Alloacidobacterium dinghuense: one gene and its partner. The protein of the gene in region 1 binds, or shares a complex with, the protein of each later gene. Links are inferred from orthologs where the notes say so. Each region holds a gene or a part of one and is shown on either strand. Other genes may lie near its edges.

Region 1 (5,768 bases):
CGAGATCCGCGTCATCAAGCTGAATAAGAAGCGCGGTAACGTGGTCGTCTCCCGCAAGGAGATTCTGGAAGAAGAGCAGACCTCAAAGCGCTCGAAGACGCTGGAGCACCTCGAAGAGGGCAGCATCCTGACCGGGACCGTCAAGAACCTGACCGACTACGGCGCATTTGTCGACCTCGGCGGCATCGACGGCCTGCTGCACATCACCGACATGTCGTGGGGCCGTCTGACGCACCCGCGCGACCTGGTCAACGTCGCCGATGAGATCCAGGTCAAGGTCCTCAAATTCGACAAAGACAAGCAGCGCGTGTCGCTCGGCTTCAAGCAGCTGACGCCTGATCCGTGGCTCGATGCCGTCGAGCGCTATCCGATTGGCGCCCGCGTTCGTGGCCGCGTCCTCAGCGTGACCGACTACGGCGCATTCGTTGAGCTGGAGCAGGGCATCGAAGGCCTCGTCCACGTTTCGGAAATGACCTGGTCCAAGCGGATGAAGCATCCGTCGAAGCTGGTCAAGCCGGGCGACGAAGTTGAGACGGTCATCCTCGCCGTCAACCCGGGTGACCGGCGCATCTCCCTCGGCATGAAGCAGTTGCTCGAGAATCCGTGGGAGCACTTGGTCGAACGCTATCCGGCAGGCACCAATGTCGAAGGCCGCGTGCGCAACCTGACCGACTTCGGTGCTTTCATCGAGATCGAGGACGGCATCGATGGCCTTGTCCACGTCTCGAACCTGAGCTGGACCAAGCGCGTCAAGCATCCTTCGGAAGTTCTGAAGAAGGGCGAGAAGGTGAAGGCTGTTGTTCTTGGCGTAGAGCCAGAAAATCGCCGTCTCTCGCTCGGAATCAAGCAGCTGCAGCCCGACGTCTGGGAGACCTTCTTCGCTCAGCACCGTGTAGGCGATGTGGTTCACGGCAAGGTGCTGCGGTCGGCGCAGTTCGGTTCGTTCGTTGAGATTGCTGAGGGCGTTGAAGGTCTGTGCCACGTTTCCGAAGCAACCGACAACCACGGCACTCCGGTGAAGCTTGAAGCGGGGCAGGAGCACGAATTCAAGATCATCAAGATGAATCAGGATGAGAAGAAAGTCGGCCTCAGCCTCCGCGCTGTCGGCGAAGAAGCCAGCCGTGCGGAAGTCGAGTCTTACAAGCAGCCGGTTTCAAGCTCGACGACAACGCTCGGCGACCTTGTCAACTGGAAGCGCGAGCAGTAAGTTGCACTGGAACGAAACTCAAAACGCCACCCTTCGGGGTGGCGTTCCTGTTTTCAAGCAACAAAATAAATGCCTGGTCACGCTGCCCAGGGCGGGGCACCGCCGAGAATTGCCGCACCCGACATGTGGGCAACGCCATGCCACGCAGGCACATTAAAGGCCTTGTCGGGATGAACGGTGGACTCTGGACTCTCTGCATGGTGTTGATCGAGGGTGTCAACAACCATTTGCAGGGCCTGCTGGCGCTCTTCGTGCGACTTGCACTCAAAATAAAGCGCGTAATTCTGCCCGCACACTTTGCACTGAACATCAGCTGTTTCAACGGTTGCCAGGCAAAACACCTGCATAGGTTTCTCCTTCAAATCAATCAAGGCTGATCAGAACAGGGATGGATGGGGAGCCATTGCCAGCGCTGATTCTGTTTCGATGCCGCGCATCGTTTCTTGTTCTTGGATGCTGCGAAGGAGGAGGCTAGCTGTCGATAAGTGCTGTCTTCATCAATGCATTGCGAATTTTTATTTCCCCTGTCTTCCGGGGGACTGTAGATACTCCCACACGGGAGATTCGAAAATCAAGCCTTAAATCGCTCTTTTGCGAGCTTCGCCTAGATTTTCGGCAGCCAATGACGGTAACGGTCTGATTTTTCTTCGCGTAGTGAGTCCTCAATGGCCTTCTGGTAGCCACCGGTGTAGATGGAATACATCACAGCCAATGCACATCCAACGCCAAAACCGAAGCCGAAGAAGAATCCAATAATGCCGCCACTGAAGAAATCCATGCAGGCTAGTAGTCCCCGCCATCCTGGCCGTAGGCGAGGTTCTCAAATCGCGTGCATTTCGAGAGGTATGCGAGATGAACGGATCCCGTCGGGCCGTTACGCTGCTTGGCAATGATGATCTCAGCCTTGTTCTCCGTGTCCGGATCGGGCTGGCCGTTCTCATCGCGGTTGTAATAAGCCTCGCGATGAATGAAGGCAACGACGTCGGCATCCTGTTCGATCGAGCCTGATTCACGCAAGTCGGAAAGCATCGGCTTCTTATCGCCTCCACGTTGCTCCGATGCACGGCTTAGCTGAGACAGTGCAATCACCGGAACCTGTAGCTCTTTCGCCAAGGCCTTAAGTCCACGAGAAATGGCCGAGACTTCCTGCGTGCGGTTCTCATACCGCTTCGCGCCCGGCCCACCGACGCTGGCCGTCATCAGCTGCAGGTAATCAACCACAATGAGATCCAGAGACCCGTTCATCTGTCGCAGACGGCGCGCCTTGGCGCGCATTTCTGTCAGCGAAATCCCGGGAGTGTCGTCGATAAACATTTTCGATTCGGCGAGTTGTTCAAGTGCGTGCGTAAGCTTCTGTTGATCTTCGCGCAGCAGGAAGCCCTTTTGAATCTTCTGTGAGTCAACCAACGCCTGTGAGGCCAGCATGCGTCGCAGGAGCGACTCCTTCGACATTTCGAGCGAAAAGACGGCGACCACCTTTCCACCCGTCACTGCCGCGTTCTGCGCAATGTTAATAGCCCACGCCGTTTTACCCATTGACGGGCGCGCAGCGATGATAATCAACTCCGATGCCTGCAAGCCGCTTGTCATGCGGTCGAAATCGACAAAGTGTGTGGCCAGGCCGGTGACTTCACGGCCTTCTTTGTATAAATTGTCGATCGTGCCGAACGAATCGCGGACAATCTCCGGAATACTGGCGAAGCCCCGTGTAATACCGCGTTCGGTGACTTCGAGCAGCCCGCTCTCAGCGGCATTCAATACCTCAAGCGCTTCTTCGCCCTGATCAGCCGCGCGCGTGATCGCAGTCGAGCAGATGTTGATAAGCTGCCGCAAAAGGGACTTGTCCTTGACGATGCGGACGTATTCTTCAATCGAGAGGCGACGCGGCAAACCCTCCGTCAGCGAGGCTAGATAAGCGACCCCGCCGACAGCTTCGACTTCCTTTCGCTTGGCCAGTTCTTCCGAGAGGGTAACGATATCAACGGCGCGGCCCGCGTCGATCAGCTCGGCCATGCGGCCGAAGATGCGCCGGTGCGAATCGAGCGCAAAGTCATCCGCGCCAATCTTTTCCGCTGCTTCGTTATAAGAGTGGTTATCGAGCAGAATCGCGCCCAGGATTGAGCGTTCAGCGTCAATGCTCGCGGGCAATCCGCGCTCAAATGCAATGTCGGGAGTCGTGGCCATGAAGCTCTAGTTTAGGCCACTAGGATGACCAGGCATACAGCGCGAACCTAGTTGAAAACCGGGCGGTTGTGTGCATTTTTTCGCCGCAAGAAATGCAGATTTCTCGTATATCTTTCGTCTAATCGACTGGAGGCGATATCATAAGGGTAGTTGCCCTAATGCAATTATGAAGCAAATGTTTATTCGGAATTCCCTGTTCTCCCTGGCACTTTGCACTCTCGCTGGTTCGTGCTTCGCGCAAAGCCCTGTCGCCGTTACGCCCGCCACCGCGAACGCTTCGCAATCCGTTGAAATAAAAGAGATGCAGAAGCTCGAAGATCAGTGGAGCGATGCCGTCGTCAAGCGCGATCAGTACGGCTTGGAGCTGTTGCTATCGCCGCTCTACGTCGGCATCTCGGCAAGTGGTGAGGTGAGCACCCGCAACCAGCAGATCGCTCTGCTCTATACGAAGACAACAGATCCGCTCACCATGGAGCAACGGGTGATCAGTGCGCGCATGCTGGGAGATATTGCCGTCGTGAACGGCACGTACATCACGCGCCGCAAAAACGGCCCGGAGACACTAGAAGAGCGCGGTATCTTCACACACGTTTTCCAGCGCGTACGTTCGAACTGGCTCTGCATCAACTCGCAACGCACGGTCGTTGCTGAAGACTCGAGCGCGAAGCAGAAGGCTGCGAAGAAGAGCAACGCCGATCTGCCCTTCCACGTTCCGTTCCTTTTCAAAGGCGCTGATTCCGCCAAGCAACAACCGGCGCCACCCCCGGGTGACCCGCAGACAGCTCAGCAGCAGCAACAGCCACAACAGTAAAGAAAAAAGCCCGCGCAAAGCGGGCTTGATCGCTTTAGCCGTAAGCGGCGCTCTATTTCCCGCCGTTCAAGTTCACCAAGTGCACCTGAAGGATCGCATCTACCCCGCGCAATTCCTCAAGCGCAGCATCGGTAATTGCTCCGTCTATCTGGACAACGGCAAGCGCATTTCCCTGGGGCACGCGACGGCTGCTGTCTGAGCGACCTAATGCAAAGTTGGCAATGTTCACCTGGTGATCGCCGAGAATCGTGCCTACGCGCCCGATCACGCCGGGTACGTCTCGATTGTGAATCGTAAGCAGTGCCCCCTGCAATGGCGCTTCAATGTCGATACCGTCAAGACTTAGCAGCCGCGCCGAAACGCCATGCAGGACCGAGGCGCTGGCCGTGAAATCGGAATGCGGCGTATGCAGCGTCAGTTTCAACACACTGCCAGCGCCGCCGTTGGTTGCTTCCTTTTTCTCTTCGTGAATGCGGATACCGCGCTCAGCTGCAATCGCAGCGGCATTAATGCGATTCACGCTCTCCGAGTGACCGAGAATGCCGGCGATCGCACTGTTGCGGATCAGCTCGGTCTTGCCCTCAGCGACGCGCCCACTGTACGAAAGCTCGATGCTCTCGATACCGCTCTCGGGAAATTGAGCAAGAAAGGTTCCAAGGCGCCCTGCCATTTCGATGTATGGCGCAACCTCGAGATACTCCTCATGCGAGAGTGAGGGCAGGTTCACCGCATTCTGCACCACGCCCAGCTTCAGATATTCGCGCACTTGCAATGCGATCTGCACGCCGACAGCCTCCTGAGCTTCTGCGGTAGATCCCGCGATGTGCGGCGTGAGAATGACATTTTCCAGTCCAAAGAACGGCGAGTTCTTCGGCGGCTCCTGGTGGAAGACGTCGAGAGCCGCACCAGCAATATGGCCGCTCTTCAGCGCTTCAGCCAAAGCCTCTTCGATAATCAATTCGCCGCGGGCGCAATTGATTATGCGCACGCCTTTCTTCATTGTCGCAATGGTCTTTTCGTTGATGATGCCCGTAGTCTGCGGAGTGAATCCGACATGCAGCGTCAGATAATCGGACTCACGGAAGAGCTCCTCAGCAGTGACGAGCCTGATTGCGTTCTCACGCGCAACAGCAGCCGAAACAAAGGGATCGTGGCCGATCAGTTCCATGCCAAAGGCGCGCGCGCGTCGTGCTACTTCAAGTCCGATGCGGCCCAGTCCGAGAATGCCGAACTTTTTGCCGCGCAACTCCGTTCCCTGAAGCGATTTCTTCTCCCACTTGCCGGCATGCATGGTTGCGTTGGCTTTGGGCAGCATGCGCCCAAGAGACAGCATCAGCGCAATCGTAAGCTCTGCGACCGCGACGGCATTGGCTCCGGGTGTGTTCATCACCACAATGCCGCGTCGCGTTGCAGCGTCTGCGTCAATATTGTCTACGCCGACACCAGCGCGGCCGATCACCCGCAGCTTTGGAGCCGAAGCCAGCAACGCATCATCTACCTGAACCGCAGAACGCACAACGAGGCCGTCAGCATCGGCAAGCGATTCCGGCAAATTTGTGATCTGGT
Region 2 (5,806 bases), 770 kb from region 1 along the record:
CATGAGGGAGATCCAGCCAAACGGCTCTTCCTGCTCACGAGTGGTCACGGCACGCCCCTCTTGCCGAAACAAGGCCTTTTCTGCACCCCAGAGTGCCCCACATCTCGCAGAGAATGCTGGATGCTTCGCAGGCTGCCAGCCAGCAGACGCTGTCAAGCCCCTGGAGCGAAATAAATCAATGGTGATCCCTTGACGGAGGAGGAGTTGGACCGTTTGTCCTGCGCAGCAGGACAGCGGTGAAAGAGCGGTGGGCTTCACAGGCTGCGGAAAAAGACTCTTTAGAGTCACTGTTTATGCAGCGGAGGATGAAGTAAGAAACAGGCATGCGTGGAGATGAGGAACAACAGAGTGGGATGTTCAGTTACGTAACGATGGAGGCTCGGATTGCATCGGATCATCCGGCGCGTCAGATTCGTTCGTTGGTGGACCGGGCATTGCAGCGGATGGATGGGGAGTTGGGGAAGCTTTATGCGAGCACAGGCCGTCCGTCGATTGCCCCCGAGCGGCTGCTGCGCGCGCAGTTGCTGATGGTGCTGTATTCGATTCGCTCGGAGCGTCAGCTGATGGAGCAGCTGAACTATAACCTGCTGTTTCGCTGGTTTGTCGGCCTGGAGATGGACGATCCGGTGTGGGACGTGACGGTGTTTACCAAGAACCGGGAGCGGCTGATCTCCGGAGGGGTGAGCCAGCAGTTGCTGCTGGCCGTGGTGGAAGAGGCCCGGGCTCACCAGTGGTTGAGCGAAGCGCACTTCACGGTGGATGGGACGCTGATCCAGGCCTGGGCTTCGACGCGCAGTTTCCAGCCGAAGAAGGAGCCGCCGCAAGCGGGCTCGGGAACTGGCGACGGAGGCCGGATTCGGTTGCGCGACAAGGTGGAGTCGAGGACCGATCCGGATGCGCGGCTTTACCGCAAGGCGGCGGCTGACCGCAGTGTTCCCAGTTATCTGGGTCACGCGTTGATGGAAAACCGCAGCGGATTAGTGATCGCAGCCGAAGCCAGTCTGGCCGCGACGGATGCGGAACGGAGGGCGGCGATCAGGCTGCTGGACCGCGGGGTGGCGCGTCCGGCTGGGGGCAGGTTTACGCTGGGGGCCGACACCCAGTATCAGGCAGCGGAGTTTATCCAGGCGCTGCGGGAGCGCTCGGTGGCTCCGCACGTCAGCGAATATGTGCACGGGAACCTGGGCAAGAATCACCTTACGGCGGCGGAGAGGTCCGATCCGTGGCGCTCAGTAAGTCAGCGCAAACGCAAGTTGATCGAGCGGGTCTTCGCCTGGAGCAAGTTGCACCGGGGGCTGCGGCAAGTGAAACTGCGCGGACTGGAGCGCGTGGACTGGTTCTACCGGCTCACCATCGCTGCATACAACCTGGTGCGCATGCGAAGGCTGATTCCGATGCAAAGCATGGCCGCTTAGGGCCGAAGTGTCTCTGGAGGCCACCAAAACGCCTTTCCAGAGACAAAAACCGCAACCGCAACAAACCGCTGCACAGGCTCAAAGCGCGAAAAAACTCTTCAGCAAGACCATACCAAGCTGAAAGCAGTCTTTTTCCGCAGCCTGTGAAGCCCCGCGTTAGGACCCGACAAAGAAGGGGCTTTAGCCCCGGGCTTTTGCCCTGCTTCTCCTTTGTCAAGGGGATGATCAGCGAGATTTTTCCTAAGCCATTCAAAACAAACATGTTATATTCAACCAATTTTGGCGTACTTTTTGGCCAGAATTGCTATTCTGGATATAGGGGGAATAAAAAGTAGAAGCACCGGCCTTTAGGCCGGTGAATTGAGAGTTATGAGGGAGGGGCTTTAGCCCCGGGCGCTTTAGAACCCACTGCTAAGTGATTGAAAACACTAGAAACGGATTAACCTCTTTCAGATCAGATAGATATCGGGGAATGATCCCCCGCTAAGTTATAGAAAACAAAGGAAACGGCCGAAACACCCGGGGGAGGGGGAGTCGGGTCCGATCACACCATGGCCTCCGACTTCGCACAGCTCGTCAAGCAACAGGCCGACATCGTCAAGATCATCGGCGACCACGTGCGTCTGAAAAAGGCCGGAGCCCAGAACTTCAGCGGCCTCTGTCCCTTTCACAAAGAGAAATCGCCATCATTTTCCGTCCACGCCACGCGCCAGTTCTTTCACTGCTTCGGCTGCGGCGTTTCTGGCGACGTCTTCTCCTTCATCCAGAAGATCGAGAACGTCAGCTTCCCCGAGTCGGTCCGATTCGTCGCGCAGAAGTGCGGCATTCCGCTTCCCAAGCGCGAATTCTCGTCGGAGGAAGAAGCGCAGGAAAGTCGGCAGCGAACGAAGCTGCTCGAATTGCATGAACTGGCCACAGCATGGTTTGAAGAGCAATTGCGCTCGCCCGAAGGAGCCTTGGCGCGCGAATATCTCTCCGGCCGCGGCCTGAAACCTGACGAGATCCAGAAGTTCCGCATCGGCTACGCGCCGGATTCGTTCCACGCCCTGCGCGAGCGCCTCCAATCCGTCGCCGATCAGGAAACCCTGCGGCTTTCCGGCCTCTTCTCCTTCAAGGAGCAGGAAGACGGCAAGCCGGGACCGCTCTACTCGCGCTTCCGCAAGCGAGTATCCTTCCCGATCGCAAACGAGTCAGGCCGCGTGATTGCCTTCACCGCGCGCGCTCTCGAAGCAGGCGAAAAAGCCGGACCAAAGTACCTGAATTCTCCCGAAACACCGCTCTATTCAAAAGGAAACGTCCTCTTCAATCTCGACAAGGCGCGGCAAGCCATCCGCGAAACCGGCTTCGCGGTGCTGGTCGAAGGCCAGATGGACTGCATCTCGGTCTATCTCGCTGGAGTGAAGAATGTGATCGCCACCAGCGGAACGGCCTTCACCGAGGCGCAGGTGCGCCTGCTTTCGCGCTACGCAACGCGCATGATCGTCAACTTCGACCCGGACACAGCGGGCGCGAATGCGGCCGAGAAATCCATCGCACTCCTCACTGAAGAAGGCTTCGAGGTGCGCGTGGTAACGCTCGAAGGCGGCCTCGACCCCGACCGCTACATCCGCGAGCACGGCACGCAGGCCTACATGACCGCTCTGCGCGCAGCGAAGCGCCACTCCGACTACCTGATCGAGCGGGCGCGGCAACTCTTTCCGCCCACAACAGCCGACGCGAAGGTGAAGGCGCTGAACTTCCTGCTGCCACACATCCGGCGCATGCCAAACCGCATCACGCGGGACGAATTCGCCGCCGATGCGGCGCAGAAGCTCGGCATAGATTCCGCCCTAGTGCGCGAGGAGCTGAAACAGGCCGCCGCGAAGCGCCGCGATTCGCTATCGCCAGTAGTCCCTGCCTTCAGCGAAGCAGAGAAGGTATTGCTGCGCGCATTGGCCTGCGCGCCGTCCGATTCAGCCTGCCAGGCTGCAATGGCAGGCTTTGACGCGAATGAACACCACTTCGAAGGATTGACAGTCACTTCCGTACTCAGGAAACTCCGGCACCGTGGTGCAGTCGATCCTATGGCCGCCGTCACCGACCCGCTTGAGCACAGTCTACTGGCGCAGGCATTGTTGGCAGAATCTGAGGCGATCAGCGCCGAGCATGTGACGGCGGCCCTCGACACGCTAAGGCACCGCCATCTGGAGCGCCGTCAGCGTGAACTCCGTGCTTCCATCACCGATGCGGAGCGCACAGGAGACTCCAGTTCTCTGCTCAAGCTGACTGCCGAGAAGCTGGCAGTTGACCGGGAGCTTCGCGGATTCTAACCGCCTGCACCCCCTTTCGGAGGCTGGGCCGACTTCGCCATTCAGGCCCTACGCCGGTAAAATAAGGGGTGATGAGTACGAATCTTGAAACAGCCCTTACGGCCACGCTGGGCAAGGCAGCGCGCGAAGCTGGATTAGCCATCCTTTCCGCAGAAGCAGGCACAGACTTCAATAATCACCCGACAGCGAAGTTCAAACTGGCGCTTTCGCCCGATGCGCCTCCTGCAAAGACGCTGCAGCTGGAGCTGAGCGACGCTTTCGACTTCCATAAGCCCGAGTTGCTTCCGGAAATGACGAGCCACCTGCGGGAAGCCGCGAAGCGCTTGCGCAATCCGCGCCCGGATGCCTATGTGACGGTTGCCGGACTTCCCGTCAGCCTCAACCAGTTCGCATGGCCCTTCCACGGTTCCACCTCCGGAGCCGATACCTACATCGTGCACGGCGTAGCACATCTGGAAGACGGCACCAACTCGCCACTCCACGTGAAGATTGCTGCCAGCATGACGGTGACTTTTGCCGAGATCGTCCCTGCTGCCGAACAGCCCTACGCCGAGACCTTTATCTACAACGCGATTCGCAAGACCTTCGATCAGGGCCAGCTTGAGTTGCTGAAGAGCGGCAACCGTCAGCCTGTTCCGGTGACCACGCGCTACTACAGCCGCTGGCAGAAGAAGTTCATCTTCACTGACACGGACGACGCGAGCCGCCTGGAGTTCCTGGAGCTGAAGGCCTACTGGCTTTCGCATGTGATGGGAAATGATCAGCCGGTATGGATCGCCGATCCACGCGATGCGCAGTATCTCAACACCACGGCTGAGGAGCTGAAGCTCATCGCCGTCGATCTCTCGAAGCGAGGATTGCTGACGCTAACGGACGACTACGCCTCTCCAACGTCGGCATTGTTGGCGCGCGCCGAAGAATATAACGCCAAGATGCACGCTGCCCTCGACATCACGAAGCCAACCTTTAACGAGGAAATGCGGGCCGGCCACACCAACATGTAAGCGCCGGTCCCTCTGTTGGGAAAACCGCGATCGAAGAACTACGCCGTCGCGGTTTTCCATCTATTGAGTGACAGCAGTGCCACAGCGGCTGCAGAATTTCACTCCAGGCGCCAGGGGCGCTCCGCAGGAAGCACAAGCGGGAGCAACGAAGGATTTTGATGGAACGATGCCCGGCACGCCGCCAGTTCCCGGCATCGCGTATTGCAGGCTCGCGGCAAGCATCGTCGCCTGTTCGGCGTTGAATTGGCGCACACGTGCTGGCATGAAGAAGCACTCGATCCAGCTGGCGATGGTGGGAATACCAGTCCAGCAGAAGAGCACATACATAATGCCGAGGCCATTACGCCGAAGATAAAAATGGTGCGCTCCGAAAGTACCAAGGAACAGCGCCAACAATACACCGACCACTTCATCTTTCTGCACTGCGGACATCTGGGCGTAAAAAACCGCCTTTTGCTCATCGGTCAGATTTCCGGTAATCCATGGAGTGGTCATTGGTTAAATTCCCTCGTTCCTGCTACTAAGCAACGATACGCATGCGTCCATAAGATGGTTCCAGATTCACATACGATCCCGCCTGCATCTGAGGAATTGTTGCACTAATCGCGGCCTTCGGTCTCTAATCGGGAAAGCTCTCCATTTCAGGTAGTCAACATGAACGGCATGGAACGTGGCGCAGGAGCCATAAGTAGAAATAAACACGGATGGCTCGGCAATGAGCCATTGCTGGTGCTTGGCCTCGTGCTGCTCACGCTTTATTTTGCTCGCGATCTGTTCATTCCGCTCGCCATGGCGCTCACGCTCAACTTCCTGCTGGCACCGGCAGTCATCCTGTTAGAGCGCTTGCGCCTCCGGCGACTGCCTGCGGTGATCCTGGTGGTACTGCTGGCCTCTGCGTTCATTGGGGTAGTTGGCTGGGTTGTGGTTCGACAACTACTGGACGTCGCCAGTGACCTGCCGAGTTACCGCCAGAATATCGACGAGAAGCTGTCCTCGATCCACGCACCGACGGCAGGGCCGGTAGGGAGTGCTATTTACGGGATCAAGCTTCTCAACCAGGATCTATTTGGCGCCAAAC

The links.
Region 2: the proteins of dnaB (region 1) and dnaG are in contact, whole or in part, in a crystal structure (PDB 2R6A), measured with the Geobacillus stearothermophilus proteins. The link is inferred for Alloacidobacterium dinghuense from one-to-one orthologs. Residues at the interface, in WP_033016901.1 of Geobacillus stearothermophilus: Ser13, Glu15, Ala16, Gln18, Glu91, Leu92, Asp94, Ala95, Val96, Pro97, Thr98, Ala99, Ala100, Asn101, Tyr104, Tyr105, Ile108; in WP_049624496.1 of Geobacillus stearothermophilus: Lys456, Leu457, Leu458, Pro459, Ala460, Asn463, Ala464, Leu467, Leu535, Leu536, Ile537, Ala538, Gln544, Glu545, Asp548, Tyr549, His552.

Annotation. Positions count from the first base shown.
Region 1 is NZ_CP060394.1:5,441,522-5,447,289, reverse strand. Bases 1,192-4,147 are described here. They hold dnaB (replicative DNA helicase), read right to left. Parts: upstream 3,392-4,147; coding sequence 1,991-3,391; downstream 1,192-1,990. Other genes in these bases: H7849_RS22775 (nuclear transport factor 2 family protein), read left to right, coding at 3,693-4,147; H7849_RS22785 (hypothetical protein), read right to left, coding at 1,812-1,985; H7849_RS22790 (hypothetical protein), read right to left, coding at 1,285-1,554; H7849_RS22795 (30S ribosomal protein S1), read left to right, coding at 1,192-1,207. Outside these bases: more of H7849_RS22795, read left to right, coding at 1-1,191; more of H7849_RS22775, read left to right, coding at 4,148-4,202; serA (phosphoglycerate dehydrogenase), read right to left, coding at 4,255-5,768. UniProt on the Escherichia coli protein: The main replicative DNA helicase, it participates in initiation and elongation during chromosome replication. Travels ahead of the DNA replisome, separating dsDNA into templates for DNA synthesis.
Region 2 is NZ_CP060394.1:4,674,785-4,680,590, forward strand. The notes cover bases 1,352-4,345. They hold dnaG (DNA primase), read left to right. Parts: upstream 1,352-1,966; coding sequence 1,967-3,724; downstream 3,725-4,345. Other genes in these bases: H7849_RS19365 (IS5 family transposase), read left to right, coding at 1,352-1,415; H7849_RS19375 (hypothetical protein), read left to right, coding at 3,796-4,345. Outside these bases: more of H7849_RS19365, read left to right, coding at 324-1,351; more of H7849_RS19375, read left to right, coding at 4,346-4,728; H7849_RS19380 (NINE protein), read right to left, coding at 4,789-5,223; H7849_RS19385 (AI-2E family transporter), read left to right, coding at 5,383-5,806. UniProt on the Escherichia coli protein: RNA polymerase that catalyzes the synthesis of short RNA molecules used as primers for DNA polymerase during DNA replication.